DNA from 2 places in the Paenibacillus sp. FSL R10-2788 genome. Region 1 is predicted to be linked to the other one. Evidence: riboswitches for the same ligand, from Rfam matches in the RefSeq annotation. Region 1 holds a riboswitch; the other holds the start of a gene.
What was found. Region 1 has a riboswitch for cyclic di-AMP ahead of NSQ50_RS00545 (C40 family peptidase). Riboswitches for the same ligand answer to the same signal wherever they lie in the genome.
Positions count from the first base shown of each region.

Region 2: it holds a riboswitch for cyclic di-AMP, as region 1 does, so the genes downstream of both, NSQ50_RS26350 (alpha/beta fold hydrolase) here and NSQ50_RS00545 (C40 family peptidase) in region 1, are expected to answer to the same signal.

Region 1 is NZ_JBBOQA010000001.1:111,189-116,352, forward strand. Features, by position in the region: gene NSQ50_RS00520 (hypothetical protein) at 37-330, shown strand; gene NSQ50_RS00525 (4a-hydroxytetrahydrobiopterin dehydratase) at 559-846, shown strand; gene NSQ50_RS00530 (c-type cytochrome) at 929-1,285, opposite strand; gene NSQ50_RS00535 (GNAT family N-acetyltransferase) at 1,413-1,898, opposite strand; gene NSQ50_RS00540 (C40 family peptidase) at 2,088-2,579, opposite strand; cyclic di-AMP (ydaO/yuaA leader) riboswitch at 2,585-2,727, opposite strand; gene NSQ50_RS00545 (C40 family peptidase) at 3,089-3,517, opposite strand; cyclic di-AMP (ydaO/yuaA leader) riboswitch at 3,575-3,713, opposite strand; gene NSQ50_RS00550 (hypothetical protein) at 3,932-4,762, opposite strand; gene NSQ50_RS00555 (M1 family metallopeptidase) at 4,774-5,164, opposite strand, start outside.
Region 2 is NZ_JBBOQA010000001.1:5,936,202-5,941,365, forward strand. Features, by position in the region: gene NSQ50_RS26345 (IS110 family transposase) at 1,043-2,158, opposite strand; gene NSQ50_RS26350 (alpha/beta fold hydrolase) at 2,466-3,275, opposite strand; cyclic di-AMP (ydaO/yuaA leader) riboswitch at 3,381-3,567, opposite strand; gene NSQ50_RS26355 (hypothetical protein) at 3,888-4,061, opposite strand; gene NSQ50_RS26360 (Nif3-like dinuclear metal center hexameric protein) at 4,146-4,940, opposite strand; gene NSQ50_RS26365 (alpha-glucuronidase family glycosyl hydrolase) at 4,965-5,164, opposite strand, start outside.

The sequences.
Region 1 (5,164 bases):
TAATTATTCATCTGTGAAGAAAACGGAGTGATATACGTGGGTGTAAAGCATGGTAGAGATTACGGTGAAATTCTAACCGATTTGACCGAAGCCGTCGGACGAATTTCCGATGGATATTTATTTTTTGAGATGGATCCGGACGAGTGGCAGGAACTACCCCAAGAATCAAAGCTGGAGGTATGGGAAGCATTGGCTGAGGATCTTTTCTTCGCGCTGGGTAATGAACCTATGATTGAGGTGGGGAGCGGCGTAATTATTTACGATAAGGACACGCACCGCATTAATATTTTAGTTGGCGAAGAGGATTTGGCTTCAGTGGTTTTAATTTAGGCGGAGGAGAAGTCTGTACGTAATTTGCCCGTAGTCAGTAGCCCGTGTTAAAATTGATAAAGCCGAGTTATAATCGCTGGGATTTGTGAATACATTAAATCGAAAATATCGCCTTTATCCTGGCACATCCCTTGGACCTCAGAAGCTAAGGGATGTTTTGTTTAAAGCCTAAGACAAGTAAAGGGAACTGCGCACTTTACTGCAATTTTTTGTAAGGGAGGAAACGAATTGTTATTTACGGAAGAGGAACTGCGTGAGGAGATCACCAAGCTAGAGGGCTGGAAGCTGGAAGATAACGTTATGGTACGAAAATATATGTTCAGCCAATATATGAAGGGCATTGCGTTTGTTGATGAAGTAGCCACGATTTCAGAAGCCTTCGATCATCATCCACATATTACGATTGATTATAAAACAGTTACACTGCGACTTGAATCTAATGAAGAAGATGGGATTACGGCTCTAGATCTTCGAGAGGCGCATCAATTTAATGAAGCCTTTGAAAAAAATCACTAGTTTAGCCGAAATCATAAAATAAACGCCCGTGCAGAGATAGTCACCTATCTCATACACGGGCGTTTTTAGTTGCTTGGGTGGGTTACTTTTTCTCTGAGAGCCAGAGTGCGACGTTGGCGATCTCTTCAGGCGCTAGATTCTCCTTAAAGGAAGGCATTTGGCCACGTCCTTTAGTGACGATGCTATAGATTTCCTCAGCGTCATGCTGGCCACCTTCATTCTGAAGACTTGGTCCAACTCCACCTTGAAGCTGATCGCCGTGACAGGTGATACAGCTGGCTTTCACGGTTGCTTCTGCCTTTGCTGCGTCCAGTTGAACTACCGGCATCGTGGGCTTATTTTCTTCCGCTACCTCTTCTTTACCCGGAAGTGTAAACATGAGTACTACCGCAAAGGCACAGGCGGCAAAAAACAAACCGCTCATGATCCATTTCTGCATCCCAATTCGTCCCTTCTATGTAAGCTGCTCCCTACATTATAGCTTATGGTGAAGCGTTATCATAGGGTTTGTGACAAAAAAATGAACGAGAATACAATCATTCTCATGAAATATATGGTATTTAATATCATTTGTCATAGACCATGCAATAAAAAGGTTTGTCTCCTGTAGGTGTGCGGCGTTCATACGTATCTGTAATCGTAAATCCACATTTTTGATAAGTTCGAATGGCGCGTTGGTTCCAGGTCAGGACTTCTAGATCTATCTCACGATCAGGATAACGATTCAAGGCTGTCTGGACGATTGCATCTACGAATAGTTTGCCTAAACCATGGCCGCATAGATCGGGGCGCATCCCAACTCCTAAACGAACGACTCCTTCCATCGGGAACAACTGTGCGAATCCGCACAAAACCTCTTGTTCATTTAATATGGAGATATATTGTTCCTCCCGGAGCTGCGGATCACCAAACTCGATGCCAAGAGCCTGCATCTGCTCCCACGGCATCCAGCCATAAATATTATATGGAGGCGTATAGCTCCACTTACAAATAGCTTCTCCGTGAATTGCCTCCATAGGAACTACATGAAAAGTTACCGAGGGATTTATCATAAAGTCAACGATCTCCTTTCACGAGGACATTGCTATATTACTAATTATATACAAAATGGGGGAGGTTCGACTCAGAAACTTTATATGAGAGGAATGTTTTACAAATTATGAGAGGGGTAAATAAGTAATAAGACAAAAAAACAAGCTCTCCTCCAAGAGTTACCTTGGAAAAGAGCCTATGTACGTTACTTATTGAACATCATCATTGTCTTCCGATTCAGCAGCAACCGATTGGTAAGCGTCTGTGCTCATAATGCGCTTAGCACCAACGTAGCGTTTCACGTAGTAGCTATCACTCAGAGAGCTAATCGTAACACCGCGTGAGGTAGAAGCGTGTGCGAACTTACCTTCACCGACATAAATGCCGACATGGGAGACACCTTTGCCACTTGTATTGAAGAATACAAGATCTCCGGCTCTTATATCATCACGGGAGATTGCTGTGCCCATTTGATATTGGGAACCTGATTGGTGTGGAAGGTTAATGCCAATCTTATCAAACACATACATTGTAAATCCGGAGCAATCAAATCCGTTAGTGGATATACCGCCGGATACGTATTTAGTACCGATGGCCTTGTCAATCACTTTATCCATTTTGGAATCTGCGAAAGCGCTTCCTGCTCCGATGGTGAGGATGATGGAAAAGCTTAGTACTGCTGCTGCTAACTTCTTCTTCAAAAGTGTATACCCCTTCCAAATGCCTACGAGGTTAGCTTAAGGGTTCGGTTGAAGGTCCCCTATGACCCCTCTATATAATGGAGGTCAATTCACCCAAAGTTGGTTCCCCCGTTTTCCTAATAGTTAGGAAACTCGGCTCATACTGTTGATTAGGATTAGCTTGTAATCAATACATGACAAAACCTTTGTAAATAACAACTTAATGATTACAAAAATGTTACTAAAATCTCACTGCGCTAATTGTAACAAACAGAAAGCCGCTTGGCAATCGTTTTTAACATATTAATGCAGAAAAATTGGCATTTTTACGGTAGAAAGGCATATGTAAGCGTTAATAATGACCTAATTTTTAATATAATTGCAATTTTTATCAAATAAACGTGTTTCAATCGGGCTCTAATAGTGTAAAAATATATTATGGAAAAAGAAAAACCCGAATTTGATTACGGGCATAATCAGATTCAGGTTCATATAGTTGTAATTATGAGGTTATAGTTGTGAGGAAGGTTTCAATCGAAGGCTACAGCTTGATAAGCTGAAGTACTCATTACTCTTTTAGCGCCAACATAACGATTGGCCCAGTAGGCCTGACTGAGTGAAGTGATGGTCACTCCACGCGAAGAGGACGATTGTGCGAATTTTCCGTTTCCAACATAAATGCCGACATGGGATACTCCATTGCCAAGTGTGTTAAAGAACACTAGATCACCAGAACGCAGATTGCTTTTGGATACAGCAGTTCCAACGCTATATTGAGCTTTTGATGTACGAGGTAAAGTAAGACCCACATTCTTAAATACATATTTTGTAAATCCAGAGCAATCAAATCCGGCAGTGCTTGTACCTCCGGTTTTATAGGCAACTCCAATAGTCTTTGAGATTACAGTGTCCATCTTAGAGTCAGCAAAGGCGCTTCCTCCACCAATAGATAATGCCATTACAAGTCCTAGCGCCGCAGCGACGCATTTTTTTCTTAAATTATGTCTTTTCAAAAGATGTACTCCTTCCAAGGCCTGCGAGGTTAGCTTAAGGGTTCGGTAGAAGATTCCCTATGATCCCTGTAAAGCGAGATCAATTCACCCAAAATATGGTTCCCCCACTTCCCGGTGCAAAGGAATTAGGCGTGTTAAGCACCAAGAGAATGACGTTTCGACAGTTACACTTACGATAAATACATTTAGTTATGTAGGAATCGTTTCAATTGATTACAAAATTGTTACTAATAGCACAGGACTTATTGTAACAGAGCTTTTACGATTTTGCAAATACTCTTAAGTTATCCGTAATGAGAAAAAGTCCCAGCTCCTGAATACAGGAATTGGGACCTTTTTATTATGTCAAATAAGGTTAATTTATTGTGGAAATGCTTTGTTACGCCATAGATGATATTGTGCAGAAATTCCCCACATTTTTAAGAGCGTAGAAGGTAGTGGTGAGATTTGCCGTATTATAAGTGCCGGCAGGCCGGGACAGAACAGACCCGTCAGTCCGCACACTAGCAATAAGAGCAAGCCTCCCGCACCAAGTACAATGGAAACACCTATAGCAGGAATCAGTGACCGCAAGCAGATGAACAGTGAGGAGAACATTCCTGTACCGCCGGTGTAACCAAACTGCATATATAGAAGAAACAGGCGCACGATAAAAATATATATAAGCCATGCCAATACGTATGGTACTAAATGAAGTAACAAAGTGTAGTTAAACAAAGAGGATAAGAACAGCCCGTACATTTTGGGAGCAAGCCAGTAAAGCGGCAGCAGGGTCATCACCCATTCGATTAGGCTAAAGACTAAGACAGGTAGTCCATAGATCTTCATGCCGGGGAAAAAGAACAGCCCGCGCTCGCCATTTCGCTCCTGGTGCAGCTCATGCAGCAATCCTGCCCTTATGAAAGGAGAAAGCAGAAGTCGTAAGACAACAAGTCCTAGAAGCATCCATAACCAAGTGCGTATCGCAGGGTCAGTATTCAAGCTGAACTGTCCCTCGATATAATACAACAGTCTGCCCATACCGCTGCCGCCAGCGTCTTTATCTGGATAGCGCAGTAGAATTGGAATAATAGCAGATCGGATGAAACCATACATAAAGTAGCCCCAGAGCAGTCGGTAGATGAAGAGCAGAATTAAAATATAAAATTGCTCCTTCATGCTTTGCCAGCCGCGGGTTATCGATGTTCTCACAATCATTCACCTCACCAGACAAGAGTTCCGAGCACGGTTTCAAGTAGTTTAGTTACACTTAACGTCCAGCGAGAGAGCGTCTTGGGCTCTATTTCCGCCAGCCTAAAGTTGTTTAAATGTTTGCTCTCCAATAAGATGGATTGCTCAGGGTCAATCTCAGCAGAGAGAAGAGGCTTATCGCTTAACAATTGAAACGTAGTCTCTGCTCCATCACCGTTCCAGACCCGCTGCACCGAAGAGCTGTCGGCGAATGTGAATTTCACGGGAACATCAACGTAATGGCTCCCTTTGTTTGAAATCTTCACTAATGATTCGTAGCTTTGAGCATCGCCGCTGTTATTTTTTTTAAAAGTAATCGTATCTACTGAGAAGTCAGGCGCACCATCACCATAAATATAGTCA
Region 2 (5,164 bases), 5.8 Mb from region 1:
ACTTACCTTAACTACTTAGGTCTACCGTACTCTCCCACGTCGGATGAGCTGCTTACTACGTATCCTTCTATACACTTACCTTCACTACTTAGGGTCTACTGTTCTTTCCCACGTCGGGTGAGCTGCTTACTACGCCTCCCTCTATACACTTACCTTCACTACTTAGGGTCTACTGTTCTTTCCCACGTCGGGTGAGCCGCTTACTATGCCTTCCTCTATACAATTACCTTCACTACTTAGGGTCTAACGTACTCTCCCACGTCTGATGCGCTGCTTACTACGCCCCTTCTATACACTTACATCCACTACTTAGGGTCTACTGTTCTTTCCCACGTCGGGTGAGCTGCTTACTACGCCCCTTCTATACTCTTACCTTCACTACTTAGAGACTACTGTTCTTTCCCACATCGGGTGAACTATATTTGATGCTGTGGTAGGGTAGGGACATTAAGTGGCGTTCTAGGTACAATATGCTTGTAAATGTTCAACATCCACCGGTTAGTAAAATACCAAAGGCTGGCTCATTCGTAGATTTCACTACTGATGAGCCAGCCTTTAGTTAGATATCCATTATATTAGGGAAATCCTCCCTAATATTCATCGATAATCGCTTTAAAATAAGGTTTTTAGGGAATTTATCCCTAAAAATTCATGCAAATACCCATTTATGGCTAAAACATCCTATTATTAGGGAGGTTTTCCCTAATCCACGTTCTAGGAGCCATAATCCCCTTCATTTTAGGGAAGTTTTCCCTGCTATGAACGAATTAGTCAATTCCCCTGTTTTCCCCTTTAACTAGAGGGTTTTCAATCCCTTGGGCACAGAGACAAAATGCGAGTCGTCGGCTGGCAATCTGCTATCCGTGGGTTGGTTACCACATATTATGCCTACGTCGAAGGAGCTTCCGTAAACTAATTTCGCACGTTAGATCAGGGATCCTGTGCACAGGGAATTCACGGATTCTCCTCGAACCTTTCTCTTTGTCTCCATGCCCCAAGGATTCAAATCTTTTGGGTATGTTTTTATTTTTTTTCGTTTCACCTACGCCATTTTTCGTTCTGCCTCTACCGCAATCGACCAGATAAATCCAATTAACTCACGACCCACTGCTGCCATGGTTAAATTTCGGTGTTTCCCGCGTCTGACTAATTTTAAATACTTGCTGTGTAACCGTTCTTGGGCTTTCCACGACGTTTCATGGACATGAATACTCTGGCCCTCAAGACGCACTGCTAAATCTCCCTTGACGGCAGGGCGGTGACGGTAACTCCATGCGGACTCCACCAGTGCGCGCCGCACTCCGGAATTTCCGACTTTTGTAAGACTCCCTCTTTTGGTACTTGCTCCCGAGGAATATTCCCGTGGCACGAGTCCCAGGTAACTCATGAGCTGAGCCGGTGAACGAAAACGTTCGAAATTTCCAATCTCGACAACTAAAGTCATAGCTGTCAGCAGGGCGATTCCCCTCAGGCCTTGCAACGCTTGAATGACAGGTGCGTAAGGGCAGATCTGTGCTTCTTCTCGCATTGCGGCTTCAAGTCGCTTGATTCGCTCCTCCACTTCCCGGAGCTGTTGCAGGGATTCGGTAAATACCCGTTCTTGAGCTACATTATTAAACTTCAGCATAGAGAGCCATTCCCGGTACCTTTTGGTCCAGCGTTTTTTCATACCCTCTGGCTTGTGAATTTGGTGGCGCAATAGAAAATGAATGAGCCGTTGCCGAGCCCGATGTAGGTCTTGCCTAGCATCTTCTCGTGCACGAATGAGATCTCGTAAAGCTTCGAGTTCTGGCGTTGGCACATAGATCGCAGTCAATTCTCCAGCCCGGTGTAACTGAGCCAGTTTTTCTGCATCCCGTCGGTCGGTTTTTATGGCATCTCCGGGACGCTGTGGCATACGCGAAGGTGCAATTACCACACAGGAAATTCCCATCTTCGTCAACCAGCGGTATAAGTCGTACCCCGTAGGCCCGGCTTCATAGCAGACCTCCAGTGTAATCCCTGAACCTTTGAGTTTCCGAATCATTCGAGCCACTGCATCTGGGGTATGGGGGATGGCTCCATAATATCGTGCGGGTTCCCGACCCTCATCTGCAATCGCCACCGCAATTTTTTCTTTAGACACATCCAAACCGACGTATTTTATGGTATTCTTCATAGTAACAGCTCCTTTCGCATGTAGCTCTGTAATGGTTGTCCTTTTAACTTCCATTTTAACCTACGGTGTGCGAAACAGGGGCTGCCTTTCGTTCATCATAACTAATCCACGTTCTAGGAGCCATGCTCTCTATCACTTTAGGTAGAATTTCCCTAATTCACGTGCTAGAAGCCATAATCACCTTCACTTTAGGGAGAATTTCCCTAAAGTTCTACCCAGAAAGACGTCCCATAGCCAGCTCATGCTCCCTGGCTATGGGACGCCCTTTTCCACTTAAACGCTTCGCTTGTAAAGGTCTCCCTATAGATCAGCTAATCTGCTGACTGCCCTGCTGCTTCTCCAAGAAACGTTGAAGAATCGCATTGAATTGCTCCGGCTGGCACAGATTACTTGGATCTAATGCGTTCGGAATAATCGCCAACTGCGCATGTGGCAGCTGGGACACCATTTCCTTCATACAATTCACTCCAAATTCATTAAAGTCCCCTACAATACATAAAGCAGGACGTTTAAAAGCCTTTAAGCATCTGGTGTAATCAACATGGCTTGTAGCCAGTCTTTGCCGATATAGCTCCCGGGGACGTTTGTCCAGCAACCCTCTTCTAATCTCATTGTAGGCCAGACTCCAGCGCTCTCGGTACATCATCCGAATCGAAGGCAACACCAGCTCGCTTGGGAGATAATACATTAGCAAACTGCAATATGCTGCCATAGTTTGTATTTTCCCTACAATTGTTGATCCGTGAGTCCTACAGAAGCTGTCTGCGACCACAATTGCTTTTACACGCTCAGGATATTGTTTGGCAATATGCTGAACGACTAAGCCACCATAGGCGATTCCTACAAAAACTGCTTCACGGATACCTAGGTCATTCAACAGCATAATCAGATCCAGACATTGCGTCTCAATAATCTCATGTGGGGCCTCCAGCAGTTTACCAGACTTACCATTCCCCCGTAAATCGCACAAAATCACTTTATATTTATCGGAAAAATACTCCAGCTGTGGTTTGAACATACTGTGTGTTAATCCATGTCCATGGATAAACACAACCGGAGTGCCAGTTCCATTGATTTCATAATAGAGCGAAGTTCCGTTCAGTTTAGCGATAGGCAAAGGTAACACCTCTTTCATAATAAATTCTACGTCTATATCTGCTTAAAAACGCAGCAAAAAACCACAGAGGGATTCTCTGTGGCTATTCATCACTAAACACGCCATTCATCCTCTCTCCATACGCTTACGAGGTTAGCTGTCGGATTCGGGCAGTGAGAGTTGCCCTACCTGCAGGGATGCATATTATGCACCCGGAACAGGATTCACCCCATAACCAGTGCCGACTCTCACATCGGCTGCCAGTTGTTGGTTCCCCCGCTTTCCAGAAACGGAAATTAAGCGGATTGCTTATGTAATTGTAAATTTAAGATAATTGTCAGTTCTGAGATGAATCATACTCTTGTAAGGTTTGCTTGTAAAGGAGGGCTCTGGTCAAAATAATGTTGAAAGCAATGCTTTTCATTTCATATTGAGCATACTCTTCATTTTCTCTTTCTTTTGCTCTTGTTTACTCGTTTTATTTAAGAAAATGGCTCTGAACCAAGCCAAACGGAGGTTAAAACACCAGTACTTTCTATATAAAGGCCATCCTTTTCACTGGAGATATGAAAAAAGCTAAGCAGAATCAGAGATATTCCCCTGTCCACTTAGCTTCCTCTTACAATACTATGGCTACAAAAGATCGGCGTTTTTCAATGCATGCTCCCAGCTTGGAAAAAAGAACAGCGCACTTCTCATAAGCTCAGGATCGCTCTGCTTTACTTGTTTTTTACTGATCGAGCTTCCGTCGCTTTGCAGCTTTTTGATCCGACTTAATACTTCATCAGCCTCCAAAGGAATTTCCATTGAAACACTCCTTTCTCAGTGACCTGTTTCCCTTCATTTTCTCCATAATATGTTTATTTATTCCGTACTCTTTATTTCCCCAGATTAAACCATCTGATAGATGGGTTGTTCAGCAATGAACCGGCTAGGAAGCATGGGATATTTGTCTGCTAAGATTTCAGCTAAATATTTCATCCCCGGCGCTTCACTCTCCGCATGCCCTAACATGATGAGCGCTTTAGATCTGCCTTGGTGCCCTGCATCCCGCACATATTCCGGAGTCTCCCACTCTGGTCCCTCTCCAGCAATAATTAAATCAAGATTGTGATCATTAAAATGCGGAATAGCCATCGTCCCGCCTCCTCTGTAACCTACTAATATCCCTACGCGTTTGCAGGACAGAGACAGGTCACCGGCAGCGCGTACATAAGAGATCCCTAGCTTACTTTTAATATATTGAGCAGCTTCCAGTACAGTCATAGCAGGAATATTGAGAATCGTAGCAGCTGCTTGCTGCTCTTCCACGTATGCGGACCAATCTAGTTCTCGCAGCAAACCCACCATAATTCCATCCGGCTTTTGCCGATGCCAATAATCATGATAACGAAAAATAGCAATTTGGGAATGTTCGATCAGACTTTTTTTCGCATGATAAACCGGATCACCTTCTAACCACTCGCTCGCCGCATGATGGCTATAAAATACACCTTCATGCGTGATCAGCAAATTGGCTCCTAACGCTATTGCTTGCTCCACAACATTTTGTGTGGCAGAGAAGGCCGTAATAATCCCTGTGACTTCAGTTTCCGGTTCCCCTGGGTTCAGAATATCCACAGTCCCTTCTACCTGTTCCACAGTTCCCATTAAATCTTCCAAAATCGCTCTAATCGTGAGGCTCACTATCATCATCCCTCGATTCGAAATCTAATAAATCTTTCTGCCTTTAAGATCCTCAATTCCGCTCTTGCGGTAAAAATACGTATTGATCCGATCTCTCCATTCCTGCGCATGCTCTGCTTGCTCTTCAAGACGTTGCTTCACTTGCATATACCATCCACTATCCACGCTGCCTTCAAGTGATTCCCATGTCGCTAGAAGCCGTGCAGCCTGCTCAGCCCCCTCAA